DNA from 3 places in the Desulfosporosinus youngiae DSM 17734 genome. Region 2 is predicted to be linked to each of the others. Evidence: riboswitches for the same ligand, from Rfam matches in the RefSeq annotation. Region 2 holds a riboswitch; each other region holds the start of a gene.

Region 1 (10,456 bases), 890 kb from region 2:
CGCTGCAACTCTACCCCGAACTCTTCGAAATAGTCAAGCGATCGGTAGACATCCGGCAGCGTGAAGTCCGTACGCATTCCATAGAAACCGTTCTTCATCTGGCAGGAGGCGCGCTTGGAATCCGGGCGGAGAATTCTTAACAACACCAGAAATTTAAAAATGTCGCTGGGCGAATACTCCCCTCGGAACTTGTGGGATGGCCTCATAGCCCTTGATAAATGACTTGATTTCAAGCAGATCATAGACGGCCTCCAGAAATTTATATCCGTAGTTCTGCCGTCGGTTTTCCTCGCAGTACATCCTTGCAGTTCCAGGTGCCTCTATTCGAAGCGGAACGTTTTCTGCTCTGTAATTGGCGTTAAATTCCTTGACTTTGGCCATGAAAACTTCGGGGTCACTTTGGTCTTCAAGGTAACCGAAGTCTCGGATCGTTCGTTGTTTGGTTGGCATTCCTGGGCCGGGACGATACCCCTCGACCACTCGCACCTGTGTCCGAGGTGTTCCATCCGCCGTCGTTCTTTTGTCTATTTTGACCATGTTACAATCACCCTACACATATAGTAGCACATCGTTAGCATAACATCAATTATGTCTGCAAAAAAACGCGGAAATCTGCGTCAATGGGGAACTTTTTTAGTTGTTCCTTACTAATTTACTATGTTAACTGTAAAAGTCGGGTTATAACACATTATCGGTGGGGCCATAAAGTATAGGGATGTCGTTTTCTGCCACGTGTGCCTATCTGAACCTACTTTCCTTGCCGCTAGGCCGCCTCTATGTTATGATAAATCAAGGAAAAATGTGGAACTTGATAAGAAAAGACATAGAAATCCTTAATCAGCTTTGCGTTAGGAGATGATCATTAATGAGCCAACCCGAACAGAATCCTGACCGTAAATTCACTTATCAAGACTATCTGACTTGGTCGGAAGAAGAACAATGGGAGCTCATTAACGGAATTCCTTATAACATGACTCCCGCTCCATCGACACAACACCAGAAAATTGTTACTGTGCTCATAGCCCAATTCTACAACGCCCTTAAAGACAGTCCATGCCAAGTTTTTGCCGCCCCTTTTGATGTAAGATTACCCGAACAACAAGGGAAAAGCAGTGACGATATCTTCACTGTTGTACAACCTGATCTAGCTATTATCTGCGATCGAAATAAGCTGGATAACCGCGGATGTGTTGGCAGCCCTGATCTCATTATTGAGGTAACATCCCCATCAAGTCTGCGTAAAGACATTAAGGATAAATTTTATCTATATGAAAAGGCTGGGGTGAATCAATATTGGATAATCTACCCTGAGCAAAAGACGGTCGTAGTTTTTGCATTAGACAAAAAAGAAGGGAGATTCGGCCGCCCCGACATCTATTGTGAAACTGATATCCTACGAACTGAGACAGATAAATCTATACATATAGATTTATCTGAAGTATTCCAAGAGTATTGACCTGCATTGACCATACCTCAAAGCCAGTAAGACTTAGGTGCATACAGTTGCCTCTCTGTCCATTCGAGCATTAAAAAACCGCATGTCGCAATGACAATGCGGTTTTTTCAATAAACGGCTTATTTTATAAATCATCAGTTCTCACGCTAATATTATTAATAGAAGGAACATCAATGATTCTAGTTGCCACCTGCTTCGCTAAATACATATTATGGGTAATCAAAATTATTCCCATCTTTTTTTTGTCTGCGTGACTAAGCAGGAACTGCCAGATATGAGCCTGGTTAACCGCATCCAACATTGTGGTCATTTCATCGGCTATTAAAATACGAGTCTGCTCCCCTAAAGCCCGTACCAAGCAAAACCGCTGCAGTTCACCGCCCGAAAGCTCATTGGGCCAACGCTCCAGCCACTTTTCCCGGATGCCCACCTCCCGAATAATCTCAGGGTCTTGTACGCCGGCCTCCGCCAGGGAATGCTTCATTTTCCAGCGGGAATTCAAGGCTTTTTCCGGATGCTGATAAACCAGTTGAACCGGGCGATACTCATCCTTGGGCAAAGCCTTCCCTCCCCAAAGAACAGTGCCTTTTACCGGCTTAAGATAACCTGCCATGATTTTGGCCAATGTACTTTTTCCATAGCCGCTAGGTCCAACTAAGGCTACCCTTTCCCCATCCTCAATAGTCAGGCTCACATTATTTAGAACCCAAGGCCCATTTGCGTAACGAAAACTCACGTCTTTCACTTCAAGCGTGGTAGCCACAAGCACACCTCAATTCATCGCCGTCAATTTCCCAAACCGCGCAGCTTAAACCACATTTTGGGCAGCGAGCTATTTGAAAGCCATTTTGCGGCAAAGCTCTGAAAAGGGCCCGGCTGTAAAGATGTTTTAAGCCTTCGCCATCTCCGGAAAAATCTTCCTTCCTTGCTGTCTCAACTACTGTACCGCTGTGGAAAATAGAAATGCGATCAGCCACATTTAAGGCTAAATCAATGTCGTGAGTAATCAGCAAAACTCCCTTACCCAGATCGGCAAATTCCCTTAAGTCCTTTAGCGCCTGAATCGCCAGGTTTAAATCCAAACCTGGCGTAGGTTCATCAGCAATAATCAGCTCCGCGTTCGCCACTACCGCGGTAGAAATCAATATCCTGCGGGCCATACCTCCCGAAAGTTGAAATGGATAAAGTTTTTCTGCTTTCTCATCTAAACGATATTTCTTAAAAGCCTTCCGTTGGGCCTCCCGCAGCCTTTCGCCTCCGGTGCCCCGCACCTGTTCGCCAACACGCATCAACGGGTCAAGATACGCCACGGATTGGGGAATAAACGCAATTTCTTTTCCTTGCAGTTTTTCCTGATATTCACGGGTCAACTCTTTGCCTTTATAGGTCATTTTCCCGCCAACTCTGGCATTGTACGGCAGAATACCCATTATGGCGTGAGCAAGCAAGCTTTTTCCTGAACCGCTGGAGCCGACTACCGCCAGAATTTCCCCGGTATGAATTTGAATACTCAAATCGGCAATCGTCAGATTTGTTGATTTTTTTAACGAGGCATCATAACTATCAAAGGCTACCGAAAGCCCCTGAACATCTAAGATAACTGTCCGCTTACTTTCAGCCACTCTCTCAACCTCCTACTCATGAGCGGTATTGGGATCAATTAAAATCTTTATATAGTCCCCTATTAAATCAAAGAGCATTACAACCAACAACAGGGCTAAGCCAGGGAAAAAGGCCAACCACCACATCCCGGTAGCCAGATGCTTCATTGATTCTGATAAAATGACCCCTACTGCCGGAACTTCTAAAGGTAACCCATAACCTAGAAAGGTAATTCCCGCCTCATGCAAAATAGCATGAGGAAAAAGTAAAATTAAGCCTACCACATATTGCGGGATAACATGAGGAATGATATGACTGCTCGCTACATACCAGGGACTTTTTCCCAAAGCACGGGCAACCTGAACATAGTGAGCTGATCTTACCTGCATGACCTCGGCCCGAATTACCCTTGTCAAACTTGGCCAATGTGTTACCGCAACCCCGGTAATAACACCAACCGCTCCGCCGCCAAGCGCAATGGAAATCAAAATCAGCAGAATCATGTGGGGAATCCCCATGCAAAGATCAACCAGCCAATTAACAAATGTGTCTACTTTGCCTCCAAAGACAGCAGATAACGTACCAAGAGTAAGGGCAATAACCGAGCTGACTGTCGCTGCAAGCAATCCTACGCGTATACTCAATGAAAGCCCGGCAACCGTCCGGAAAAACATATCACGCCCCAAATAATCCGTACCAAATGGATGCTCCCAGGAAGGCGCCTGACTTCTGAATTCATAATTCGGCGCATACAAAGCGGGGTCCATCAGAATCCCACCGATGGTGATGGCAGTCAGAATCAACAGACCACTCCCAATAATCAGCATAATTTTTTGACGGCGATTCAAACTCCATTTGTTTGAAGCTGCCACAACTACCGTATCAGGATTCATGACCGGCCTCCTTCCCGGATTTGAGGATCTACAATCCCATAGATCACATTTGCCATAAGATTTCCTGTAAATACAAAAAGAACACTAAACAGGGCGATACCCAGCAGTAAAGGGACATCGCCCTTCAAACCGGCATGGGTGGCCGCGTTTCCCAGGCCAGGATAAGAAAAAACCTTCTCCGCTAACACCGAGCCGCCAAACAGCTCGCTAACCGAAGCGAACTGCAAGGTTATGCCGGGCAAGGCGATATTGCGCAAGCCATGACGCCAAATAATCTCCCTGGTTTTTTCCCCGCGCGCTTTAGCAAAAAGGATATATTCACTCTTAAGCACGTCAATGAGTTTCTGACGGGTATGAAGCGCAACGCCGGCCACACCGGTAATGCTCAAAGTTACCGCAGGTAAAATCAGGTGATAAATTTTGTCACCTAAAGTAACCTCATGGGCCAATTTATCGATTGGCGCTGCCAGTCCTAAGGGAAACCACTGCAGATAGATAGCAAAAACCATCAAGAACAACAATCCCATCCAAAAAAGCGGCGTGGACGCCAATATCATGCAAAAGCTCTTAATAAATCGATCCAGCCATTTATCCTTATTTACAGCAGCGATAATACCCAAAATAAATCCCAACACCCCGGACAGCACCCAGGCAACTCCCATCAAGGCCAGAGACGCCCGAAAGCGCTCGCCGATAACCTTCGCTACAGGCTGACGATAAGTAATGGAATCGCCCATATCACCCTGAAGAACATGGCCTATCCAGATGCCATAACGCTCTACAGGGGATTTGTTAAGACCCCAATATTCAGCGATATTAACCCTTTGCTCTTCGGAAACGCTGGCGTCGCCCAAATAAGCGTCTATGGGATCAATCGGCGACAGAACAATAAGCGTAAAACTGATTAGACTGACAGCCACAAGAAGAGTCAGCATCCGCAATAAAGTACTGCTGAAATAGCGGGCAAATACTTTATACACTGAAGTCCCCATGCAACTACCACGACCAATCATTCATATTTTCTACAATAGATATCCCCTGCCCGCGTGTCGGCAATTTCTTCAAGGAGGGAATTTCAAGCCCTTCTCTGACAAGATAAGTAACTTCCGGTCGAACGATCCACAAATACGGAACATCCCTTTGAGCAAGAGCCTGTCCTTCCTGCCAATATTTATTGGCCTCGTCAGAGTTCGTTGCAGCAAGGGCTTTTTTGATAACGCCATCAACTTCCGGATTGGTATAGGAAGCCGGATTACCTATAACCGCTACTCCGATTTGCGAAGAATCATAATAACGATAGAATTCTATCGGATTAGGCTGACCAAAAACCCAGCAAGTCGGTAAGTTTCTTGCATCCCGGCATTCTGACCAAGGAGCAGATTTTGGGATAATCTGTATACCAAGCTTTTTCACATCTTCCGCCAGGGCAACTACCGTATTATAACGCGCCAGGTCATTGCTTCGGCCTGTAATCAGGATTTCCGCCTTGACATTATTTTTCTCCCGGATGCCGTCACCGTCAGTATCCTTCCAGCCTGCATCTTCCAATATCTTTTTGGCTTCTTCAACCCGGTTGTCTTCAAACTTGTCGCCATTGCTCCAAGGAAGTTCCGCTGCCGCTCCATAGGTAACTTGTCCAAATCCGTTCAAAGCATTTTGTGTAATGAGCTGCCGGTTTATCCCTATGTTTAAAGCTTGGCGAATCGCAAGATCACTTGTCACATTATTGCCTGCTTTTTTCCCTGAAGAGTCGATCGTTTCCGGAATCGTTGGCAAGTTAATTACAAAAGCGTCCATGGCAGACATCTTATAAAGTTTCATTCCTTCAACCTGCGTGTTGGCAAACTCAGATTCAACAAGTACCAAATCCAGCTGTCCTGATTTTGCCGCCGCCAGAGCTGCATCTTCATCCAGTTTTAAGATTGTTACTTTTTTAAACTTCGGCATTGCACCGTAATAATGTTCATTAGGTACAAGAATCAACTTCTGATCAATGGCAAATTCTGCGACTTGCCAGGCTCCGGAGCCCATGGGATGATCGCCATAGGTTTCATTATACGCATGCTTTGGTACAATTCCGACCTCGCTTAGATTAAATACAAAGGGGGACCATGGGTATTTTAACTGAAAAACAACCGTACTTGCGTCTAACGCTTCAACTGAATCCAGCATTGTCAGGTCCGCAGCAGAAGCTTTACTTTTCGTTGTTTCAAACGTAAAGACCACATCTTCCGAAGTTAAGGGATGACCATCAGCAAATTTTGCATCATCCCGTATCTTAAACGTGTATGTTAATCCATCTGTACTGATATCATAAGATGCGGCCAAATCATTTGCCAATTGATTATTTTCTTTTACTTGCAATAAATGGCTGTGAAATATATCCGGCGCCCATACGCCATAGCCTGCAGTCGGATCAAAACCGCCGGCCACCAAATTGACACCCGCGGAAATAACAATCTCATCTTTTACTACTGCTTCTTTTTCTGCATTTATTACATTTTTAGAAGGTGAACACCCCACAGCCAGAAACATCATGACTAACAAAAACGCTGCAATCTTTCTCATAATTTTCTCCTCCTTCACAACCTTCACTCGCCGTAAAGGCCTAAAAATAAAAAACCTTTTACCCTATCTAAGGTAAAAGGTTTAGCTGGTATTTGACGATAAACGTACTCTCAAATACACACAAACACCCCCCCTAATATTCCCGTAGGCAGCTCAGACTTGGAAATAAGCAGGTCTCCTGGCTAAAGTTCATCATCAACTCACGTCTTCCCGGGAGATAGTTTCCCCAGTGACAATATGTAAGTTGACTCCCTCTTACAGTGGCGGGCACCGCGTCAGCTTCAACTGACTTCCCTTTTCAATTCTTCCCCTCAGGGAAAAATCACTTATTCCTAACTATTCACTTACTTGAATAATACTAAGCAAATTACATTTTATCTCATTTTATTTAATTTACTTGCATTTTTTACAGGGTATCATAACCTTTTTCCTTTTTCAATAGCCATTCCCCAAATTTTTGCTCTTTTCATCAAACCTAAAAAGCTTATACTAACTTAAACTATCTTCCTCCAAGGCAATAGCAGCTATAATACTATAATACGGAGATTCATAAGACATTTTAATTATAATTTTTAATCCTTTGAAATTGGCTTCTCCCGTTTAAACTAAACTGAATCAGTTGTACTCTAAATAAATATTTATTTTTTTGCCGGATAAAACATTGACCTTTTCCAAGAAGTATGCTTATATTTACACATGAGCACCTGTTCACGTATCATCAAATAAGTTTTTGCGAGGTAGAAAATGAGTAATTTATTAAATTCATCAAACGAAGAACATAGTCATACTCATCACCAATGCGACAGCGATCATAACCATTCTCATCACGAATGCGGCTGTGGTCATGACCATTCTCATCAAAACGAACATCTACATAGTTCAGGACATCCTCAAGCCGGTCAAAATGAACTTTTTCACATTCATGTCAATCACGCTGATGTATGTGAAAAAACTCTCACAAGAGATCCTGGCGACCTGACTGATACCAAGTCGGAAAAACGGGTTTATCTATTAGAAAATCTAGGCTGCGCCAACTGTGCATCAAAAATGGAGCAGAAGATACTAGCTCTCCCGGAAATAGACTATGCATCCATTTCTTTTACCACAAAACAATTGCACGTAGCTGCCAATGATCCAGAAAAACTACTTCCGGTTTTTCAGGAAATCTGTTCCTCCATCGAGCCGGACGTTAAAGTTGTACCGAGAACGAAATCTCCTGGTATCGTTAAAACTAAAACGTTTATATTAGAAAATTTAGGCTGTGCCAACTGTGCTTCTAAAATGGAAAAACGTATTAATGAATTGACTGGAATAAATAATGCGACTATTACATTTGCAACAAAACAATTGAAAGTAAGTGGGCTTTCACCAGAAAGCATGCTCCCGGAAATACAAAAAATCTGTTCCTCCATCGAGTCGGACGTTAAAGTCGTGCCAAAAGAAACGACTGTTCATACGGCACCGGAAACAACCGGAAACAAGCATAAGTTATCGGATAACCTTAAGTCTGGTATTTTTATTGGAATCGGTTCTGCTGTTTTTATTGCCGGGGAGATTCTAAAGCATGTTCTCCCAGGCAGCTCTATGATTGTCAATATACTTTTTGTTCTGGCCTATATCATATTAGGTTACAGAATTGTGTGGACAGCCATTAACAATTTGTTTAAGGGCCGTATCTTTGACGAAAACTTTTTAATGAGTATCGCCACCTTGGGAGCTTTTTGCATCGGCGAGTTTGCCGAAGCTGTAGGTGTTATGCTCTTTTATCGTATCGGTGAATTATTTGAACACGTTGCAGTCGAAAAAAGCCGTGGTCAGATTATGAGTGCAGTGGATATGCGTCCAGAAGTTGTTAATCTGTTAGTCGGTGAAGATGTTCGCATCATTCCTTCAGGCGATGCCCAAGTTGACGATATCTTAGTGGTTCGTCCCGGGGATAGAATTCCTTTAGATGGGGTCGTCGTTGAAGGAGACAGCCGCCTTGATACTTCCCCTTTGACCGGCGAACCAGTACCTGTTAAGGTTGCATCAGGTGATAAGGTAACCTCCGGCTGCATTAATACTTCAGGTGTGATTAAGATTCGTGTGGAAAAGGTTCTGGAAGAATCTATGGTAACTCGTATTTTGGATTCCGTGGAAAATGCTGCTGCCAGCAAGCCCAAAATTGATCGTTTTATTACTAGATTTTCACGTGCCTATACACCCTTTGTGGTTATCTTAGCTCTATTTACCGCTATAGTTCCTTCTCTTATAACCGGCGATTGGACAAAATGGGTTTACACTGCCTTAACCTTCCTGGTTATCAGTTGTCCTTGTGCTCTGGTCTTAAGTGTACCTCTGGCATTTTTCTCAGGTATCGGAGCAGGTTCCAAACGAGGTATTCTGTTCAAGGGTGGAGCTGCTTTAGAGGCCATTAAAGATATCAAAGTTGTAGCCATGGATAAAACCGGGACTATTACTGAAGGAAACTTTGTTGTTCAAAACAGCGTTCCCACAGGTAATATTGAAGCAGATTATTTATTGGCTCTGGCCGCCGGCTGCGAACGAACGTCTACCCATCCTATTGCCAACAGCATCGTGAATGCTGCTTGCGCCAAGGGTTTATCTTTAGAAAGGCCAACGGCAGTAAACGAATTTTCAGGGAGAGGGGTTCAAGCTACCCTTTCGGACGGTGAAGTGCTTTGTGGAAATTTCGATTTTTTGGAATCATTTCAGATTGATCTTTCTGATTATAAAAATGAGCAGTATGGCACAGAAGTGCTGGTGGCTCTAAATCGTAGATTCATTGGTCATATTATTATCTCAGATACCATTAAAGAAGATGCCGCTGCCGCCATCTCCGCTATCAAAGGATTAGATATTTTAACAGTCATGCTAACAGGTGATGGCAAAAGCAGTGCTGAGGCAGTAGCTGCTCAAACGGGCATTGACGACATTCGTGCCAAATTGCTGCCCCATGAAAAATTAACAGAATTGCGCAAGATTCAAGATTCCTATGGGCAAGTCATGTTTGTAGGAGACGGCATCAATGATGCTCCTGTGTTGGCCGGTGCGGATGTAGGGGCTGCTATGGGAAGCGGTGCAGATGCCGCTATTGAAGCGGCGGACGTCGTCTTCATGACATCCGCTATGGAGGCGATTCCACAATCGATTTCTATCGCTCGTATCACAAATAAAATTGCGGTTCAAAATATTGTCTTTGCCTTAGCAATTAAAGCACTTGTTATGGTACTGGGTTTAGCCGGGTTTGCAAATATGTGGATGGCTGTATTTGCCGATACGGGAGTAGCTATAATTTGTGTCTTAAATTCTATCAGAATTCTATATAGAGGCAATTCCTCCTATACCGACCCTGCAAGACAGCATATCACCCCTAAAATTTCATATTCTGATTAAATTCACAAGCTAATTTACACAACTGTCATTATATTACCTGTGGTTAACATGAAGCAATCCGTAGTCAAATATTTGTTTCACATGTTCGTCATCCAGGGAATAGTAGACCACTTTACCCTCTTTTCTGAATTTAACTAACCGGGTTTGTTTTAATATCCTAAGTTGATGGGAAATGGCTGATTGGTTCATACCTAGAAGGGCCGAAATATCACAAACACACATTTCAGCCGTCAATAAAGCACAAATAATTTTTATTCGAGTATTATCGCCAAAAACTTTAAAAAGTTCAGCCATATCAAATAATTTTTCTTTCGAGGGCATTGTAGATTTTACCATGGCAATAACATCCTCATGGATAATATTACAGCTGCAGCTTTCAAACTTTATATCTTCAGCCAATTTATACCACTTCCCTCAAACTTAATGTCACTATATATAAGAAAAGAAGCCTTGAGACTATATCAAACTTTGATGTACCTCAAGGCTTTCGTTTGCCGGTTAAGTTTTAAGTATTTAAATCTGTTACGTACCGCTCCTGAGC
Region 2 (10,456 bases):
CTGCTTTAGAGTTGATTAAGAGCGGTCATTTGTTGGTTGCGGCTGATGTCGTGAAAGTTCGCCGGCTTGATGAAGAACGGTTACTGGGTACTGCTCCCAACAAAATCCGGCATCTGCTTGAGGTCCGCGGCCTAGGCATACTTGATGTCACGACGCTTTTTGGAGCTGGTTCTGTGCGGGATGAAAAGGCTATTAACTTTATTGTTCACCTAGAAGAATGGCAGCATGATAAAATCTATGATCGTGTGGGCATTGATCCTCCCAATACACGGGAACTCTTAGGGATCTCGGTTCCTGAGATCTCAATTCCGGTCCGGCCGGGGCGTAATCTTGCCACACTTATTGAAGTTGCTGTGATTCAGAATTGGAATAATAATTCCAAAAGGCAAGCCAATCCTTCATTTAGAGTTTGATCTGACCAGTAACTGATATGAAAGGAGGTGTGCTAAAACTTGTTGATCGTTTTAGCACACCCCCGCTTTCGTTTAAATAATCATGAAAGAAAGGCGTCCTTATCTACACGTTTATCGTGAGAGAAGGACGCTTCTTGTTACCTGTACCCGCTTTGAAGTTGGAGAATTATAGTCTGAGCAAAGAGCTGGTTATAGTACTCGTTTCGCTCCTACAAAAGCAGATTTCCAATAGGCTCCTAAGGTATAAATGGTCACACCTTTAGAACTTGAAGCGTTAAGAAACTGGCTGTTGCCAACATAGATTCCCACGTGATCCACCACTCCGTTTTTGGCCAGGGAGAAGAAGACTAAGTCTCCGGCTTGCAGGTTGTTAAAGGAGACTGAAGTTCCGACTTTAAATTGGTCACGTGAAACTCTGGGAAGATTTATGCCATTTTTAGCAAAAACATATTGGGTGAAACCGGAACAGTCAAATCCTGAGGGTGTAGTTCCGCCGTATACATAGTTTACTCCAATATATTGCTTACCGGTCGCAATAACCGCACTGGCTTTTGAGGCAGGTTTGGCGGCGGCGGTACTTGCTGTTGTTGCCGATTTCTTTGCTGTACTGCTCGTACTCGTTGATCGTGAAGGCTGTGGCTGTACCTTTTTCACCGGAGCTGAAGCGGTTTGAGCCGGGGCTGGCGCGGCTGGTGTGGAAGGTGCAGTTGCAGCCACTTGAGGGCTGGGAGTGGGTTGGGGTTCTGGGACATTCTTGGCAGCTTCAGCCGGCACGACAGCAATGGTTTGAATTTCTTGATTGTCCATTTTTTCGGTGATCGTTGTTGGAGATGTTGTGATAATTGTCACAAAGGAGAATACAGAAATGACTGGAATGACGATCAGAGACCATTTTATAGTTTTAAATGTTTTCAATGTTTTTCAATTCCTTTCGCTGATAAAGTTTAACCAGATAAAGTTTAAGAATTTTATTGTAAAGGGAATCGGATCCTGAAAGAGGTCTAACTCACAACTGAATGGCTTGGCTGAAGTTGTTTCCTAGTATATCGTATATTTAGGAACTTGTCCTTGGTACATGTTGGGTTTAATAGAAAATGAAAACATTCTTGTTCTGTGTTCAGAAAGGACAGATTTGCCTATATCCTTCTCTGAAGTAAGTGCGGCTAAGGGCTGCCGCCTGAGTCTGTGACTTACGCCAGTCAAGGTGATTGGGAGACAGGAGGACGAGGAGACAGAGAGGGAGGGGGTTGTTGACACATTCAAAGAATGTGTCAACAACCCCCTCCCTCTGTCACACGTTCACCGTGCTGAAAGGTTTATTACCTAAGTTGCCGGAATTTTATAACGTGTAGCTTCCAAACTCGCATAAATGCCGAAAAGTATACTTGTTATAAAGATTAAATTGCAGCGATGATCTATGACGATTAAAATGGTGCACTTAGGTTATTAAGATCAAGGCTGCGGCTGCCTGTCGGTGAGCAAGAATTGGGGTACGTGGTGTACAGGGTGATTAATCATAATCAGTTCAGTTTTATAAACGGCAGAAATCGCAGCGGGCTGCAGCACAGTGTGGACTTCTCCGCAGCTCTTAATGCGCCCGTGATCCAGGAGCAGAAGCCGCTCACAGTATTGACTGGCAAGGTTTAAGTCATGCAATACCATAATCACGGTGATTCCCTGGGAGCGGTGCCATTCTCTGACGTGTTCCATTACCAGCATTTGATGTCCGATATCTAAATAAGTGGTCGGTTCGTCAAGAATTAAAATCTGTGGCTGTTGAGCCATGGCTCTTGCCAAGGAAACCATCTGACGTTGTCCGCCGCTTAGGTTATTAACTGGTTTGGTACGTGAGTTCCAGAGATTCAGCTTTTTCAGTACGGCTTCGACAATCTGTTCGTCTTCACGTGATAGGTCGGAAAGGGGATTTAACCATGGATAACGTCCCATGGCAACGACTTCTTCCACCGTGAAGGATAGGGGAGGGATGCCTTCTTGTTCTAAAACGGCTATGAATTTTGCTAGGTCCCGTTTCCGGTAAGAGCCAATCAAGCGATTATTTAAGAGAATTTTCCCCTGGCTGGGTTTTAAGAAGCCGCTCATGGCATGAATCAGGGTGGATTTCCCGCTGCCGTTGGGGCCGATAATCCCAAACGTTTCGCCTGCCTTAACCTGGAATTGGATATCCTGAAGCACGGGGATTGTTCCATACTGGTGCTGAACCTGTATTATATCGAAAAGGCTCATGCTTGCTTCCTCCTCAATCCTTTTTTCAGTAAGTAGGCAAAAAAGGGTGCCCCGATAAATGCGGTTATAACGCCGATGGGAATTTCCCGTGAGGGAATGATGCTTCGGGCCAAGGTATCTGCCCATAATAGAAAGATTCCTCCTGCCAGTGTGGATATTGGTATCAAAATCCGATGGTCAGGGCCAACGATTAAACGCATTAAGTGAGGGACAATGAGACCGACAAATCCGATGATTCCGGCAACCGAAACGGCTGCCCCTGTCAGCAAAGAACCAACGATCAGTACCCAGAGTTTCTTTTTTTCAACCTCCATGCCAAGATGGGTTGCCGCACTTTCACCCAGCGAAATAAGATTAAGGTCGCGTTTTTGGAGGGATAAATAGAGGAACCCAAGGGCGAGATAGGGAATCAGCATCCCCACATCCTGCCAGGAACGGTTGGCTAAACTTCCCATCATCCAGAACACGATTTCTTGCATTTGCTGACCGGATATGGCAATCAAGAAGGAAAGAAATGCCCCAATTAATGATTGAACAACGACTCCGGCAAGAATTAAGGTTTCACGGTCACGTTGACCGTGATGCTTAGCCAATACCATGACAAACCAAAGAGAGAGCAAAGCACCCAAAAACGAAAAAAGCGGCGTGGTTAAGTATCCCGGCAATGAAGACTGTCGGAAAAAGAGGATTGAGGTTGCCGCTCCGAAAGCGGCACCCACAGAAACACCTAAGATGTATGGATCAGCCAAAGGATTGCGCAGCATGCCTTGAAAAGCAACCCCTGTGGAAGACAGCAAGGCACCGATAACAAGTGCCAGGAAAATACGGGGAAGGCGCAGGTCCCAGACGATGGCTTCCTGTGCTAATGACCAGGTTGGGGTCAAGTCCAGGAACGGAAGGTGGCTGATTAAAATTTTCAACGATAGAGTAAAGGGTAAATGAACAGAGCCGATCATAACACTCGCTACTACAGAGAAAAGGAGGAGTGCCCAAAGAGCACCCGTCCATGCTATTCGTTTGATGTTTAGAACTTTTTCCATAATAATTCCACCCTTAAGGATCAGCGTTTTTTAGAGTTGTGAGCTTGATTAAGATGAGAATCCTGATTTTATCCGATGACTGCCAGCCGTAAAACTCCCATCTTCTATAAGTACGAAAGCATCCAGTGGACGCTTTCGCCGAACCGCAAACTAGACAGAACAACTTTAGCGGTGAGGATGAGATAACGGCTGCTACGTCCCTGGATAAGTTCTTCTAAGCTTCAGCTGGAGTAAGTATCCTCTTGGGCAAACTCCATCTGAAGCTAAGAATCACTTGATCGGATTTACTTATAAAGGTCCGGATATAGAGCTTTGGAGATGGACTCTAATCCATCGACAATTCTCGGTCCGGGGCGGGATACCAGATTATTGTCTAAACCTATGACACGTTTATTTTTGACAGCATCGATGGTTTGCCAACCATTACGCGCCAAAATAGTGGCTATAGCATCTTTTTGATAGTAGTCGTAGGTTTCGAAAATAACTTGGGGATTTTTGCTGATGACTTGTTCACTATTATATTGCCCCCAGCCTTGGACATCATCGGCAATATTGATTCCGCCTGCTTTGGTCAGTAATTCATTGAGAAAGGTACCTTGCCCGGGAGTGAAGAGGTTTTCATCCACTTCTGTCCATACCCTCAGACGGTCCGAAGTTTCTATGGAGGCTACTTTTTTGGCAATGGATTGTTGCTTTTCTTTCATGCCGGAAACCAGCTGTTTGGCCTGCTCTTGTGTGTCTGTAAGCTGCCCGAAGGTCTCGATGCTCAGATAGGTCGCTTCGATGGTTTGAGGATCAACGACAAAGATGGGAATGTTCAGATTACGGATTGATTCAACGGTTTTAGGGTTCGTGCCCATTATGCCCATCACAACCAGGTCGGGGTTTAAGGCTAAAATCTGTTCGAGATTGGGATTGACGCCGTCCTGGAAGACGTATTCGACCTTTTTCTGAACATCCGCGGGATAGTCATCCCATTTGGTCACGGCCAAAACGTTTTCTTCTAATCCTAAGGCAAAGAGGGTTTCAGTGGTTGCGGGAACCAGGGAAACGATCCGTTTCGGCTGGGAAGCTATAGTCACACTGGCTCCGGAATCATCCTTTAAGGTTAAGGGATAGGTTGTCTGAGTTGTTTGCGCCTTAGGGACTTCGGCCTGTGGGTTTGACTTGGGTGTTGTGCTCCCGCAACCGGCCAGCAAGGTAAGAGCAACTATTAGGATTAGGAGTGAGCACAGCTTATGTTTAAACATAGTTATCATCCTTTCATTTCATTTAGCTGCGGCAATAGAACCCCCCTTTTATCGTTTGCGATAAAAGGGGGGTAAATCATGGTGCCTGACTGCGTTTAAGCCTATAGCGCCTTAATCCCTTTCCGCGAAGGATATAAGCCCGTTTTGATAAATAGGCAGGTCTCCTGGCTTATGGCTCTGTAGTTCCACGCCTTCCCATCATTCGACAGTGGACTTTGTGGAATACTTCCAATTACAGTGGCGGGACCGCGTCGGTATTTCCGAACTTCCCTTTTCATCCTTCTTACAGCGTAAGTAAGGAAACCTATTTATCAGAGGATATGCTATTCCTTCTATTGTAGTCTATCTTGAGTGAATAGCCAAGAATTTGGAGCATGAATTGCCAATATTTCTTAATTTGATTTGGCGGGTGATTTAGAGTAGCGCCGTCAAGCAGGCAGCACGGGCTTCCCTTTGTCGTTTTGAGTCCAATACACTGGTTACGTCAAGTCCCCTCGTCTAACTAAAAGACACGGGGGGGCTAACCTGCTGTTTCAGCCTAAACTAATACTATTTTTTAAGAAATAAGCAATAAATTAAAAATAGAAGGGCATTGTATTTTTAAATGCCCTTCTTAAAAGTAACAATTTCTAATAATAATATTGAATTGTCTTAGAAGCTTCTTGATTTACGCTTGAAGAAAATGTGAAGTAAATGCCCCAAGGATAACCTAACGAAGGATTGGATGTGGTAATTTGGCTATGTCCGTAAGCAATTCTCATTTGCATATCTCTAACCTTGCCAGCTTTAGTAACTTTTACATAACCAGATCCTGAATCAGCCCAATCATACCAATCCCAATTGGGGTCATGTCCACCAGACATAGCGAACGAAGATTGGGCGCAATTTAAGTTACTTAGGGTAAAGGGCTTGGTGCTTGTCCATGTGGCACCAGTTGTGTTTCGCTTATATCTAACTTTTTGGTATGAGCTTGAAGTTGATGTAACTAATGAGAAGTCAGGGGACCAGCCTGATCCAATTATATCTTGCAACAGCCAAAATGGTTCGCTGGACCAAGACCAGTCAAAAGAAACTGTCCAATACGATCTGTCAAGGGCAGAATCATAAGTCAGGCCGTTGTTTTCAACATTAAGGTTCACAGAAGCTGCTAAAGCAATAATCTCTGCTTCTGTGCCTTGAAAATCCTGAAGTTGCTCAATTTGAACATTACTATAGCCCATGTTTTTTAGAATTTTTTTATCAAGTTTAGACCGTTCTTTTAATCCTTTACCATAATCAAGGTTTTTAAGTTCAGTAATTTGGTTGTCGTCTAAACCCATGTCTTTTAATTCAATATCAGATTTTTGTTTAAGTTCTTTAATGTATTGGTATTCATTAATGGATTTGCTTTCAATTACTTTTTCTTGAGCAAAAGCCGGACTTACTAACGAAATCGAGAGAAGTAGCGTACACAACAATGCTAAGAGTTTTTTCATAAAATAACACGCTCCTCAATAAAAGTAGTTTTAAGATAACTGAATTTTATAAAACTACCACCTCCTATCCGGCAATAAAGCCTTAACCCGATATTTTCCAATACCTCATAACACTCCTTTCACTTAAAGACTGCGATATAGTTTATTGTTCCTACATACTATAGAGGGATTGAACATGTAATAAGGTTACAAAATTATTTTAATAATTTTCTTAGTTAGAAGGATTTCTTCTGATTTTCTTGAATATGTATTTATAGGTATAAAGGCTGGCCCTAGTAATAAGTAATAGATTACCCATAACCTAACAAAGCACAAAATCGTAATTTATATACTTTAAATTGAATATAAGAAGTAACTTTCGATTAAATAAGGGGGGTTAAATAGTGGCGATAATAACAGTTGCAATGACAATGGTGCTATTTTACATCTTGGTTTTTATTTTTGGGGAACCTATTAGTAGCGCCATTTTTCTAAATCGTGGTGGTCCAGATTCTTATTATCATCCAATATATTTGGGAATAATCGTCTTAAGCGGCTTAATTGTTGGATGTACTTATTATCTTGCGAAATTAATTAAAGGTCTTTAATTCTAAGCCGATCAGCGGCAAGGAAGTGACGAAGATCTCACCGGAATTATAGAATGTTGTCTTAGTTAATTTAATTCATAACCTTTTAGACCCAGTACCAGCGAAGCCGTCATTATCTATACTAAGAAAAAGGATGGGATTCATAGTACAAAATGAATAAACTATCCTTTATTTCTTTACTGTATTAATAGCTTAACTATACTAAATAAACAACGTATTATTCATAGTATACAACGTAGCCAGTATGTCCTAGGTTGTTGATCGAACTATCGGATTAGTTGCCAGGGTGCCACGAGGGATACCGGAGCTGAAGGCGAGGATATGCTCGTTGGCATCCCATAGACAACAGCTCATGTAACAGGCTAGAGGCCCGAAGGAATATTTTCCTCCTCAGAGGAAAATATTCCTTCGGGCCAGCATCGAGCGTTGTAACCCTTTCCCGTCAGTCTAAATTTGAGGTTAAAGCCTTATCGGAAGTAAGTTTATACAACCTCTAAATACCAAGGTTTAAAATAAAAGATTTAATCTGTAACCTTTTGTACCACTTTGCCCCTCTATATATCAGAACAAAAGAAAGAGGGGCGATTGTAATGAAGAAACTAATACCTATACTTCTAACTATCTTTATGATGTTACTGGGCGTACAAGTGGCTTTGGGATCTGTGGTAGTCAAAATGAGTGGGAGTGGTGTGATAAGCCCAGCTGCATACCAATTAATTTCGGATGGACAATGCCATATTGTTAACAACGGTAATGGGACAATCGGGATTACTGGTTCAACATCAACCAACTATGTGGTTAAGGAAATAGGGGTAATTATTAGCTTGCAATATTACTCCGGCGGAAAGTGGTCTACATTAAGTAGCTATAGTTACAGTAACCCTAATTCGGATTATGTTTTTGGAGGTAAGGGAATTAGTGTACAAAGGGGATATAACTACAGGGTAACGGCACAACACACAGCATTGAATGGTACTGTAAACGAGAGCGGTCAATCATACTCGGAAAGTATCTATGTTCAATAAGTTTTAAATGCAACCAAACTAGGAACTAAATAATCAAAGCCTTTAGTAACTCTTTTTCAGCACCCTTCGTAAGAAAACGAGATGCGATGCGGCTTTCAGGGGGGCTTATTTTCACTAAAACCTGTGAATCCGCTTAAATCAAGGACTTTTGACTAAGGGTGAATGTCAGTTAGCAAAGGGCTGTCCTGAAAACATTCAAGGTAGCCCCTTGTGAAAGCACAACAAAACAAGCCTGTCCATTTAGATGGGTTTTTTATTTCTGAGAATTCTCATCAGAGACCTTTCTCAAATTTAAGCTATTACCTTTTTTCGCGCAGCAGAGAAACTTTACAACTCGTATTTTCCATGAATTAACCTTCCTTCGCGTGATTCTTTCAGCGTTTGTCTCATTAAAATAATTGCTTCTTACATCAATAAAATGCTTTTTATCTTTCAAAATGTGGTAAATAGCTAGGTGCACACCGTGTGCAACCGCAATTAATGCTCTGTTGCTCCGCGCCTTGCAGCAATTTTACAGTATTTTGCATAATAATAACTGTCCTTATGCCGTATGCGGCTCTAGCATATTCAACGATAGTTGCTTTCAAGAATTTATTTCCTTTACAGATACGTGTACTTTTTTAACGGCACTTTCGTTGCATTGAGGCACAATCCCTGACCATGATTCAAAAATGATCTGCATTTTTTAAACTGCTCCATAACAATTCCGACTTCTGATATAATACGTTCCGCGCTGCGGATGCCTATTCCATGCATTTCATTCAGGGGTTCTATTTGTTCCTTTGCGAATTCTGTTTTTTAAGGACTTCATCGTTCAGTCTTCCGATTTCTGTTCCAAGAAATCCAATATGACGTAGTTGATGCCCCAACATCTGTTGCTGATGGATTCCAATGCTCCCCTTTAAGGCACGCTGTAGTTCAGGAATTTTACTTTTGCCCTTTCCCTTTGCCATCAAGCTTAATTTCTTTTCCTCAGGATCTCCAGGATGGAAAGCTTGACGATCTAATCAGGTCTCCACGGACTTGGTTAGTTCCAATCACCTTACGACCTTATACCGGCTCCTTTATTGTAGTACTGTCAAAACTTTTGATGACAAACCGTTTTCATACGATGTGGCTGATGTTTCATCATGATTGTCTGTCTCATAATGATCTAAAACATGTCAAGAGAGTAAAATTAGCAAGGACTTCTGCTGATTTTACTCTCTCATTTTTTTTATATAGTAAAAAGAGTACCATTTCATATAAATTAAACTGTGAAGACAGCCCTCTTCTTTAGTTAATAGATTGTGCCATCTTTGTAATCTCTTCTTCGGTTATTTCTCCTTTTATTTGTAGTATCAAACCCCTTGATTGCCAATTCAAAGTATTTATACCGTTCTTTCTTATGAATAAGATAGCGGGGCTACCGTTAACTGTTAGATCTTTTATAACAGTATCATCTGTATCATATAATGTTCCACGTGAAGCTCCATTAGAACTAATTTGTTGGCTAAAAACGATTACGCCGTCATTATGATTATATTCGATAGAAATCTGATATACTTCTGCACTTAGAGATGCAATGACAACCTTTCTAGTATTAGCTCCATGGGGGAGATAGCTTGGGGTGGCTAACTTAAAAGGGATCAAGGCTTGCGCCTCAGATAGAGTAACTTCTTTTTCAAAAATATCCCCTATATCCTCTATTTTTGGTACACCAGGGTCGATAGCCGTATAAGTTTCAGTTTTATTTTGTGTTGTTTTTCCAACTATATAATTAAAAAATTTAGCGATCTTCCCCCCTACGGCATTTGCATTGCTAGGATATAAGAAGTTCATAGAACCGATTGAAATGACAATTACAGCAGCCACCACAATTCTAGTTCGATTTGGAGAAGTTTTTCCGATTACTTGATTTTCTTTTAATAGTTTACTTTTAATCTTCTGCCATTGGTCCTCAATATCTGGAACCTCAATATTGGCATCTAAATCTTTTGACAGCTGACTTTTTATTAGTTGGTCAAGTTCTTTTTCAGATAATGCCATTAAGTTTCAACCTCCCATATTTTCATTCATATCCTTATTGATAAGTTTCCTAAATGCTTCCTTTGCCCTATGTAATCGTACTTTCGTATTTGAGAGCTTATTGCCTAGTAAATCCGCTATTTGTTGCACTGTTAAGTCAGCATAATATGTTTGTTGTAAGATAAAAATACCGAAAGTTGCAAATGAAAAATCCAGAAAGTTGCAAGTGGAAATTCCATAGTATTGCAAAATCCATTGCAGGCATTAACCCAAACCTCTATCCTTGTATCTGACCAAAGAATGCAAGGAGGAAAGGAGAATGCTCACAATGGACAAGATACATACTATCAGATTTAGATTTCACGTGAAAGGAGAGAAAATTTCCCAAATTGCACAGGATATGAACCTAGACTGG
Region 3 (10,456 bases), 370 kb from region 2:
TCATCGGGTTATCGGCGACCGCAAGCTGGCTGCCCAGCATTGCTATAAGCGGAAGAAAGACTGCTGCGGCGATAATTCTCACCGCCATTTTTCGCTTGGGCTTGCTGTTGGTCAGGGTGTAAATCAACAGAGATATAACCTGAAGCAGGCTGTTGGCCATCATAAACCCAAGCAGGACAATGAGCACTGCGTCAAATCCGACCCCAAAGCCCATCTTAAGGGAATTGCTTTGGAAGAGAATAAAAAATCCGGCGAGAAAGGACATTTTGGCCATTTTGACAATTCCGTACATCAAAATCAGGCGGGGGTTGACCGGAGAAACGAACAGCAAATTGACATCATTCATGTCAAAGATCACATCACCGTTGGAAAGTCCTTTTTGAACCGCGATCCCGACAAAAAGCAGAATGAGAAAAAAAAGAATACCCTTTAGCCAGATTATATCCTGGAAACTGTCCGCTTCCCGGGTGGTGAACAGCGAAAGAACTATGAGCCCCACAATCATGGCAATGAATACAATCCACATAATCAGCTTTGCCGGCTTGCGCAATAACTCAAAAAAACTGTTTTTGGCGCTTTTCACCAACAGGAACACCAGGCTGCTCATTGTGCACCCCCTTGAAGCTGTCCTTCCGTGATTGCAAAATAGACATCCTCCAGGCTTTGACCTGCTATATCCCCACGGCGGACCACCCGCTCTATTTTGCCCTTGACCATAATATAGGTCACGTCCCAATTGTCTTCCATGCTTTCAATCATATGGGTGCTCACAATCAGGGCGCAGCCGCTGTCCCGAAGCCGGGCAATCAGGTTTTTCAGCTCACGAATGCCATGAGGATCAAGCCCGACCAGCGGTTCATCAAAAATAACGGCCTTGGGTTCCGGCAAAAGCGCACAGCAGACACTGACCTTTTGCTGCATTCCCTTGGAAAGCTCTTTGCCCAACTTCAGCTTCTTATCATCCAGTTCAAAACGGCGGAGCAGTTCCTGCGCTCTTTCCTCCCAGCTTTCCAGCCGGTACGCCTTGGCAATAAACTCCAAGTGTTCGCCCACCGTCAGCATCGGGTAGAGTACGGGGAATTCCGGCACATACCCCAAGAGCCGCTTCGCTTCCACCGTATGATTTTCATGCCCTTCGATAGTGATGGAACCCTTATACCGCAGCAGCCCGCATACGGATTTTATTAATGTGGATTTCCCCGCGCCGTTGGGACCCAGAAGAACGGCAAGCTCCCCGGCCGACACCGAAAGATTGATGTTATCGTTAGCCTTTAACTTGCCATAGTTTTTGGTCATATTATGTACGTCGATCAAGGCAATCTTCCTTCCTTATTCAGGTACCCACAGCATAGCAGAAAAAGATCTTCCCTGCCTTTCATGATTCCAACAAAACAATATGATTATACACATCCCAACTCATTATAATACAATTCATGGTATCTTTCGCTCATTAAGAAGATACTACTCGCCGGAACCTGCTAATGAGTTGTCATTTTTTGTCGTTCCGCATGGGTTCCAGGTACCTTCGCGAAACGACAAGTTTCATCGATTATCTAATGAGGTGAAAGAAACTATGCTAATAATTAGGGCAGAGATAATATTTTTTCGTCCAAATGGAAGTTTTTCGATAAACGATGGAATACGTACAAATATTACTCTAAGACCAGCATTTAATTTCGGTGAGGGGTTATTGTTTTCTGGAATGGTAGAAAGTGATTGTGTATATGAGAAGTATATATATGAAAATATGTATGTTGTATCCGTAAAATTTCCTACAATAGAAAATGAAGCTTATGAAGCTATTCAATCTGTTATTAAGATAGGAATGAATTTAGATATTCAAAATGCTTCAAGAATAATTGGCAAAGCAAAACTGTTAGATTATATATAAAGAAAATTATAGAAAAACAATTTTGCTGTGACCGCTTATGATTGTTGGTGGTGAAATGATTAAAGCCGAAGGCTAGTACGGTATCGTTTGTATCTTTAAAGATGATCAAAAGAAGAGTAAAGGTGAGACACATTGGAGGTAACGTTATGGAAATTAAGATTGGAATTGGGTTAGATTGTTTAGTATTTGGAATGTCACAAAAAGAAGTTGAGGATATTTTAGGAAAACCTGACAAAACTAGTGAGACAGAAAAAGACAAGGGAATTGTTTACTACTTTTATGATAAATTAATAAAAACTAAATTTGATAAAGAGGAAGACTTAAAACTATATTCTATAGAAGTGCATAATCCTGATGTGAAAATGTTTAAGAAAAAACTAATAAATAAAACTAAAGGAGAAATCGAAAGCCTACTCTTAAATAATGGATATAAAAAAATTGAATACGAAGATTATGATACCTTCGACATTATATTCTGTGAAGAAATATGGACAACATTCGAATTCGAGTTAAATAGATTAAAAAATATTGAATTCAGTCCTTTATTTAAAGACTCAAAAAACATTATTTGGCCTAATCGCATCTACCACAACCATTCCATCCCCAAAGAGGGCTTAAATGAGGAAGGATGACATTTTAGGGGATGCTGACTTCCTGCTATCGAAATGATCGATGGCTGCCAATCTAAAATACAGAAGGTTGTCAGATTGTGTTGTATAGTAGGCTATGCTACAATTAGGAAAAATAATTGTATATAGAATTTAGAATCTGCTTTATGGAAATCGGTGTAATTCCGATGCGGTGCCGCCACTGTGATGAGGAGCTTGCAGCAGAGATTGTTTTTTAACAATTGTGACACTGGATTACGATCCGGGAAGTCGTCTGCAAGGCTATGAATCTAAGCCAGGATACTTAAACAGGTTTTGATTTATAGTGTTGCCTGACGTGTCATTGGGTGAGCTTTTATTTGTTGTATAACAATTGGGAGAACCTGTTTGACCTTTCGAGGACAAGCGGGTTCTTTTTATACTGTCAGGAAGCATAAGTCAGCCAGCGGCTTCGCCTTTTGTGCGGCATGAAATATAAGGACCCGGCAAGCCGGGTTCTAAGAAATGGGGGTCAATACTATTTCACATATTTGTCGAAGAATCGCCCTCTATGGTAAAGGCGGAATAGGTAAATCAACTATTGCCTCAAATTTAGCAGCCGCTTTGGCAAGCAGCGGCTTGAAAGTGCTATTGATTGGCTGTGACCCTAAGGCGGATTCCACCCGTAATCTGACTCGTGAAACCATTCCTTCTGTTCTGGAAACATTGGAGGGTTCGGAAAAGATAGGAATACAAGATCTTCTCCATACCGGTGATTTTGGGGTTTCTTGTGTGGAATCAGGAGGGCCGGAAGCTGGAATCGGCTGCGCCGGCCTTGGCATTTCCACTACACTGGAAGAGCTGACCCGTCTGGGTGTGTATGACCAGGACTGGGATATCATCCTGTATGATGTGCTGGGAGATGTTGTGTGCGGGGGCTTTTCCGTACCCATGCGCAAAAAGCATGTGGATACGGTTTATATCGTGACTTCAGCCGATTTTATGTCCCTTTATGCGGCCAATAATATTCTCAAAAGCGTAAAGCGCTATTCGAATAGGGAGAAGCCTCTGCTGGGAGGTATACTGCACAACCGCCTAGGCAGTGCCAAGGAAAGGGCAGTGGTCCAGGAGTTTTGCCGAAAAACCAATTCCCCTTACATAGCGGCTATGGGACAATCTCCGGAAATTCGTCTGGCGGAGCTTCAGCGCCAAACGGTGCTGAAGGCCTTCCCCGGCGGCACTGCTGCCCAGGTGTTTTTAGAGCTGGGGCGGCAAATGGCGGAGTCTGGGCAAGCATCTGTGCCGACGCCACTCTGTCCCCAGGACATGGATGCAGTGGGAGCCGGCATTCTCAAGCTGCTGCAGGATGAGGAGGTGAAGGAATGAAAACAACCCTTGCCCTCTGTGCCTGTACTCAGGAGACGGATGAGGGGACGGCCTCCGCCACTTTATTCAAACGTTCCGATGTGGCGGTGGTCGCCATTGGACCGGCAGCCTGTCTGCGCCATTTGTATTTCCTGGCCATGCGCTTACAGGCTTTGGAGCAATTGCATCTGTGCTGCCTTACAACCCGGGAATATGCCCTGGGGAATTTCCGGACGAAAGTCCGGGAGCGCCTGGACCGGGTACTGGGGGAACAGACTGTCAGAGGGATTTTGGTGTATGGGACTTGTGCTGATATTCTCATGCTGGTGGATTTTGAGGAGCTTCTGGCAGGGCTGGAGAATCCGGCGGGTATCCCGGTAAAGATCTTTTGCCGCGGCCCTTTAGAAAAACGAAAAATGCCCGCTGTCAAACGGCTTCAGATCTTATATCAGGAGCTTGAAGATGAGATGCCCGGCCCGGCAGGTGAGCTGAGTCATCTTCATGGGGAAAAAGCCTTTTTCCTGCCTCCCCTCGCAGGGGATTTTGCCGGGGTTGTCAGTATGCTCCAGGATTGGAATTGCGAACTGATTCTCTATACACCCGGCGGATGCAGAACCGGCTTACAGATGGATGAACCCAGCGAGCGACCGCCTTGTTTTTCTTACACAAGCTATAATGATATTCACGCCGTACTGGGCTCCGAGGGGAAGCTGGTGGAGCTGATGCGGGAATCGCCCCCCGAGCAGGGGCGAATAGGGCGCGCCTTGGTAAGCACGCCCGTGCCCTACATTACGGGCTGTGACTTTGAGTGGCTTAAGCAAGAGCTTTCCAGTCCTGAGTATCCTTTTTTGTGCTTCCCCTGCAACGGGTTTGAGACTTATGCTGTGGGGATGGAAAGGGCTCTGTTGATCCTGGGTAAGACCTTCCTCGATTCCCGCAAGCGGGAGAGCAGGCAGATTCTGCTGGCAGGCTGCTCGGCCATGGAGCCTGTATCCCGGAGCCATCTGCAAGGGGCCGTTGACAAGATTGAGGAATTGGGTTTTTCGGTTTTCTTTTTAGGGGACGGCGGCATAGAATCCGTGCGGCAGGCGGCAGCAGCTTCCTTATGCTGGTGTGTTTCATCCACTGGGGAAGCCCTGGCAGGATGGCTGAAAGAAACCTTTGGAACGTCATGGTTTACCCATTTGCCCATTGGTCGCAGGGGGATGAACCGGTTATTGGAATTAATATCTGAAGAGGGGAAAGCTCCCGCCAGGATCATGGGGGGAGAACAGGCGGCAGCCGCCCCAGGAGCTTCTGAGGCTTCCGAGGCTTCCGAGGTTTCCGAAGCTTACGAGGTTTCCGAAGCTTACGGGGATGTTCCCCGCATTTTAATCATCAGCGAACCTCTCACCGGTTTAGGAATTCAGCAATGCTTATTTGAAGACTTTGCCTATGCCGGCAGCAGGGTAGCTGTTTATGGTTTGGGGGGCCGGGCCAGGGGTTTTGAAGAGGATCAGTTTGGTCAACCCATTGTGCATTTCCAAAACCCGGAGGAGATCAAAGGGCTGGTGTGCAGTGCGGATATTTTGATTGCCGACCCCCTTTATGAAAGACTGGCTCAGAGCTGGGGAGCACGGCCCTTGTTCATTTCTGTACCCTACCCCGCCCTGAGCGGCAACCTTTATGCTAGGTCCTCGATAGATTTAATCGGGGAAGAAGGTTATCAGTATTTTGCATCTAAATTGGGAAAAGAGAGGAAGGAGAAAAAACGATGAAACGATTCTTTACCGGTTTACTAGCTTCCATATTGGTGTTGTCCCTATTGCTTACAGGCTGTGGTGCCGCCGGAGGCCGGCAGGCTGATCAGGCATCCGGGCCGGAACAGCCCGCTGTCCGTACTGTTACGGATGCCGCAGGCAATGTGGTAGAGGTTCCGCCGGACATTTCCCGAATCGCAGTGACGCCTCTGCCCTGGTCTTCCGTGGTGAGTGCCGTCGATGGGGGTTCCCAACGGCTTGTCTCCATCAACCCCAGTGCGCTGAAAGCCTATTCAGGCAGCTTCTTTGCCAAGCTGGATAAGAATTACGCCACACTGGATGACAAGAGCATCGGCAGCGATTTCTCGATTAATATTGAAGAATTGCTCAACCGGCAGGTACAGGCTGTTATCATCTGGGAATATCAAACGGCGGAAGCCGAAAAGCTTAAAGAAGTGGGGATTGTCCCTGTGATGGTAAAGAACGGGAATGTCCAGGAGCTGCAGGACAGTTTTAAAGCAGTTGGGCAGCTTTTGGGTAAAGAAGAACGGGCCAAGTGGATCATTGATGAATACTCCAAGGCTTACGGGAAAATGAAGTCCTATGGCGAGGAAGTAAAGAAAGCCGGCAAGCCCCGGGTTCTCTATCTGAAACGCTCGGATCTCACCTTGCAGGGAAACGACAATTTTATAAAGGAATCCATGGAACTTGCCGGTGCGGATAATATTGCTGCGAATGCCAAAAGCATCACCATGGAGGAAATCCTCAAGCTTGACCCGGAGATTATCCTGCTCAGCGACTTCGATAAATTTCTGCCCCAGGATTTATATGAGAACCGCATTGCAGGCCAGGATTGGAGCAGCGTTTCAGCAGTGGTGAATAAGCGGGTTTACAAAACCCCTGTGGGAATCTATCGCTGGGATGCACCCGGTGTGGAAACACCGTTGATGATGCTTTGGCTGGGGAAGATGCTGCAGCCTGAGATTTTCTCCCAAGTAGATTTAAAGGCGCAAATGAAGAGCTTTTATCAGGATATGTTTGACTATTCACTGACAGATGAGGACTTCGGGCAAATCTTTAAGGATAAGGCAAACGCCGCCAGTGAGCGGCGCATTTCCTAGAGCGGCCGCCAATGCGTACAAACCTCAAAGACCGCCGGGCGGGTGCCTTTCCGGGGCTGCTCATCCTGCTGTCCGTCCTTCTTGTCATCTTGCTGCTCATTGTCGTGGGTGTGGGCAGGTATCCTCTGCATCCCTTCACAGTGCTCCAGGTTTTGCTCTCCAAGTGGGTGCCCATTGAACCAACCTGGCCTCAGCAGGCGGAAGGGGTGGTCTTTACCCTCAGGCTGCCCCGTGCTCTGGCCGCGGTTTTGGTAGGCAGCGCCCTCTCTCTGTCCGGAGCGTGTTATCAGGGAGTGTTTAAAAATCCTTTGGTTGCCCCCGATGTACTGGGGGTTTCTTCCGGTGCCTGTATCGGAGCGTCTATGGGGATTCTGCTGGGGTGGAATGCCTCCGGTATTCAGCTGCTGGCCTTTATAGGAGGGATGGTGGCGGTTGGGTTGACCACCAGTATCCCGAAGATTACACGCAATCAATCCATGATGATGTTGGTCCTATCCGGTATTATTGTCGGCGGTCTGATGAGTTCCATTATGGGATTCATCAAGTATATTGCAGACCCGGAGACACAATTGGCCTCCATTACCTATTGGCAGATGGGCAGTCTTGCCAAAGTGGTAAGCCCGGATCTGGTGACGGTTGCCATACCGATTCTGCTGGCTACGGGGATTCTGCTGCTGTTGCGCTGGCGTATTAATGTTTTGTCTTTGGGAGACCGGGAAGCTCAATCCTTGGGAGTGCCGGTGCTGCGTTCCCGCCGGATTGTGATTTTATGCGCCACGGTTCTGACAGCCAGCGCCGTATGCATCAGCGGCACTATCGGCTGGGTAGGGCTTGTTATCCCGCATTTTGGGCGCATGCTGGCGGGACCGGATAACCGGAAGCTTTTGCCGCTGTCATGCCTGTTGGGAGGAATTTTTTTGTTGGTCATTGATACATGTGCCCGCCTGATGACCAGCGCAGAGCTGCCTTTGACGATTTTAACCGGAATTGTGGGAGCACCCTTTTACGTTTATTTATTAATTAAGCAAAGGATGAAGCTGTCGTGAGATTAGAAGTGCGCGACCTTTGTTTCGCCTACGGCAAAGGCGATAAGCTGCTGAAGAATGTTTGCTTCACCTTAAAAAAAGGCGAGATCTTTTCCATACTCGGCCCCAACGGAGCAGGAAAGTCTACGCTGCTTAACTGCATTATGAATTTGCTTACGCCTGAAAGCGGTTTGATCCGGGTACACGGCCAGCCTCTCGCCTCAATGGATGTGCGTGAGATCGCCAAAACCATCGGCTATGTGCCTCAGACTCATTCTTTGGTCTATGATTATTCCGTGCGGGACTTTGTCGTCATGGGGCGCACGCCGTATTTGACTGCTTTTCAGCAGCCCGGTGCCCAGGACTATGCCCTGGTGGACAGCGTATTGGAGCAATTGGGTATAGCCGGGTTAAGTGAGCGGCCTTACACAGCACTCAGCGGCGGGGAACGCCAGCAGGTTACCATTGCCCGTACCCTTGTACAGCGTCCGCAGATCATCATTCTTGATGAGCCCACATCCTATCTGGACTACGGAAATCAAATCCGGGTATTGCAGCTGATTAAGAGCTTAGCGGAGGACGGTTATTCTATTATTATGACCACTCATATGCCTGACCATGCCCTCCGCTTAGGCGGAAAAACAGGCATCCTTGACCGTGGGGGGCAGTTCAGCGTTGGCAAAACGGAAGAGATCCTGACCCAGGAGCGGTTAAGTAACCTATATGCCAGCGACATTCGTATTCTTTATGTAGAGGAACTTGGGCGCTCTATATGTGCAGCGGCCCAATAGGCCGGATCTTCAGCAGCCCTGCCTACCTGGCATGGCATCAAAGCAGCGGCGCACATGGTCCTCCAATAACCGCACATACAGCTCCGCGGTCGTGGTCAGCGGCCGTGATGTTTTCTTAATCCATAATATATCCAACTGTTCACTTTGGCCGGCTAAGGGGATGGCGCAGATTTCCTGTTGGCCGGCATGCATTTTGTCCCCATTGCTGTTGACAAGGTCCGGTCCGATGCTGAAAGCGTCCGTGGCCCGAACCAGGGCTATTTTTGTGCAGCGGTCGCTGACATGGACGATCTTATCCAGTTGGCTGTAGAAAACAATTTCTTCAGTAAAATGGGAACCGCTGTTTTTGCCTTGATCGAAGGTGATAAAAGGATATTGTTTTAACTCTTCAATGAATAAGGCGTTTTTCCGGGCGAGGGGATGGCTTTGGCGCACAAACACGTAGGGAGAAAGGGTATGAATTTTATGTTGGGAAATGTCTCCGGAATGCAAAAGCTTCCGGAAGATTTCGAGATACTGATGCTGTACGGCCAGTACGCCTATTTCACTCCGGCCGGCTTCAACATCGTGAATTACCTCGTAGGTGGGGCATTCCCGGATGGCAATATCGAAGGGCTCCGGATCAATGGTTTCCATCAGCTTGACAAAAGCGCGTACAGCAAAGGGCAGGCGCTGTGTCGATACGGAAAAAAGCATATCCGATGATTTTTTCTGCTGGTACCGATTTTCAAGATAATTGGCTTGTTCCACAATTTGGCGGGCGAATTGCAAGAAATCCTCGCCTTCCGGGGAGAGGACGACCCCCCGATTGTTGCGCCGAAATAAAACAATCCCCAGTTCTTCTTCCAGCTGCTTGATGGCAGTTGACAAGGTTGACTGGGATATAAAGAGTGATTTTGCCGCTTCGGATATGGATGCACAGGCAGCCACTTCGATAACGTATCTTAAAACCTGTAAAGTCACGCTCTGCCACCTCTTAGCCGCGATAATTAGTGCTATTATACCAAAGATCCTGTCTTGACACTATCTCGGTTTACTCTATACCGAGGATTGGGTGAAACTGTAAAGAACAAATAATTTTAAGTTATATGCTTATTGCATCATGAACAATTATGATTATCGTGTTATGATAAATCTCAGCAGAACAAACACCTTGAGCAGAGAAAATAAATTAAGTGGAGTTGGCTTTGATATGCGTCCTGAAATAATTAACTTCTCAAATGGGATACCCATCAGGGCATTTATTTGGAATAGCGGTCAATACCCCTATCACTGGCATAATGCAGTGGAAATCATCTATGTCATGGAAGGTTCGGTAAACATCAAAATAGGTGCGGAAACCCATCTGCTGAAGGAAAACAATGTCGCGGTTATCAATGTGGATGAGATACATGGTATAGCTAAAGACCCCGGTGACAATAAAGTTTTGTTTATACAAATTGACCCGGCTTTCTGTGAAAAGGTCCTGCCGGATTTTAAGTATACGTTCTTCTACTGCTCTTCTATTTACCACGAAGCCGTGGTTCCCGAAAAGTATCACATACTTAAAGGGTATTTGGCCCGTTTAGTAGGGGAAATAAATAAGGGGTCTCAAGCCGTCTGTAAGAAGGATATAGAAAGCTCTCTGCAAAAAATGCTCATTTATCTGGCCTACAATTTTGATTTTATACGTTGGGGCATGGGGACGGAGGCTTTGGATGAAAAGCTGGTGAAAAGAATCAAGCAAATGTATGAATATGCTGCCGGCCACTATTCAGATAAGATGGGCTTGAAGGATCTAACTGAGCTGGTCAGTATCGGTGTGCACCATATGTCCCATTTTGTCACGGAAAAATTCGGGAAAACCTTTCAGGATTTACTGAATTACAGCAGAGGAGAACAGGCGGCCAGGCTGCTCCTGGGTACGGATAAACGTATCCTGGATATTTCCCTTGAAT

What was found. Region 2 has a riboswitch for cobalamin ahead of DESYODRAFT_RS06965 (ABC transporter substrate-binding protein). Riboswitches for the same ligand answer to the same signal wherever they lie in the genome.
Region 1: linked by a shared signal. The riboswitch ahead of DESYODRAFT_RS10930 (ABC transporter substrate-binding protein) and the one ahead of DESYODRAFT_RS06965 (ABC transporter substrate-binding protein) in region 2 are both predicted to bind cobalamin.
Region 3: linked by a shared signal. The riboswitch ahead of DESYODRAFT_RS08580 (nucleotide-binding protein) and the one ahead of DESYODRAFT_RS06965 (ABC transporter substrate-binding protein) in region 2 are both predicted to bind cobalamin.

What each region holds. Positions count from the first base shown of each region.
Region 1 is NZ_CM001441.1:2,339,448-2,349,903, reverse strand. It holds partial or broken gene DESYODRAFT_RS29950 (IS1634 family transposase) at 1-537, opposite strand, end outside; gene DESYODRAFT_RS10955 (Uma2 family endonuclease) at 866-1,456, shown strand; gene DESYODRAFT_RS10950 (ABC transporter ATP-binding protein) at 1,581-2,219, opposite strand; gene DESYODRAFT_RS10945 (ATP-binding cassette domain-containing protein) at 2,203-3,078, opposite strand; gene DESYODRAFT_RS10940 (ABC transporter permease) at 3,091-3,951, opposite strand; gene DESYODRAFT_RS10935 (ABC transporter permease) at 3,948-4,943, opposite strand; gene DESYODRAFT_RS10930 (ABC transporter substrate-binding protein) at 4,948-6,519, opposite strand; cobalamin riboswitch at 6,671-6,864, opposite strand; gene DESYODRAFT_RS10925 (heavy metal translocating P-type ATPase) at 7,264-9,915, shown strand; gene DESYODRAFT_RS10920 (ArsR/SmtB family transcription factor) at 9,949-10,251, opposite strand.
Region 2 is NZ_CM001441.1:1,454,021-1,464,476, forward strand. It holds gene hprK (HPr(Ser) kinase/phosphatase) at 1-413, shown strand, start outside; gene DESYODRAFT_RS06950 (C40 family peptidase) at 603-1,328, opposite strand; gene DESYODRAFT_RS06955 (ABC transporter ATP-binding protein) at 1,866-2,657, opposite strand; gene DESYODRAFT_RS06960 (FecCD family ABC transporter permease) at 2,654-3,697, opposite strand; gene DESYODRAFT_RS06965 (ABC transporter substrate-binding protein) at 3,982-4,947, opposite strand; cobalamin riboswitch at 5,085-5,270, opposite strand; gene DESYODRAFT_RS06970 (hypothetical protein) at 5,577-6,422, opposite strand; gene DESYODRAFT_RS06975 (hypothetical protein) at 6,806-7,009, shown strand; gene DESYODRAFT_RS06980 (hypothetical protein) at 7,600-8,034, shown strand; gene DESYODRAFT_RS06990 (DUF4367 domain-containing protein) at 9,310-10,062, opposite strand; gene istA (IS21 family transposase) at 10,370-10,456, shown strand, end outside.
Region 3 is NZ_CM001441.1:1,823,251-1,833,706, forward strand. It holds gene DESYODRAFT_RS08560 (putative ABC exporter domain-containing protein) at 1-607, opposite strand, end outside; gene DESYODRAFT_RS08565 (ABC transporter ATP-binding protein) at 604-1,314, opposite strand; gene DESYODRAFT_RS08570 (hypothetical protein) at 1,574-1,891, shown strand; gene DESYODRAFT_RS08575 (hypothetical protein) at 2,038-2,523, shown strand; cobalamin riboswitch at 2,669-2,803, shown strand; gene DESYODRAFT_RS08580 (nucleotide-binding protein) at 3,004-3,864, shown strand; gene DESYODRAFT_RS08585 (nitrogenase component 1) at 3,861-5,600, shown strand; gene DESYODRAFT_RS08590 (ABC transporter substrate-binding protein) at 5,597-6,703, shown strand; gene DESYODRAFT_RS08595 (FecCD family ABC transporter permease) at 6,715-7,749, shown strand; gene DESYODRAFT_RS08600 (ABC transporter ATP-binding protein) at 7,746-8,519, shown strand; gene DESYODRAFT_RS08605 (LysR family transcriptional regulator) at 8,529-9,482, opposite strand; gene DESYODRAFT_RS08610 (helix-turn-helix domain-containing protein) at 9,673-10,456, shown strand, end outside.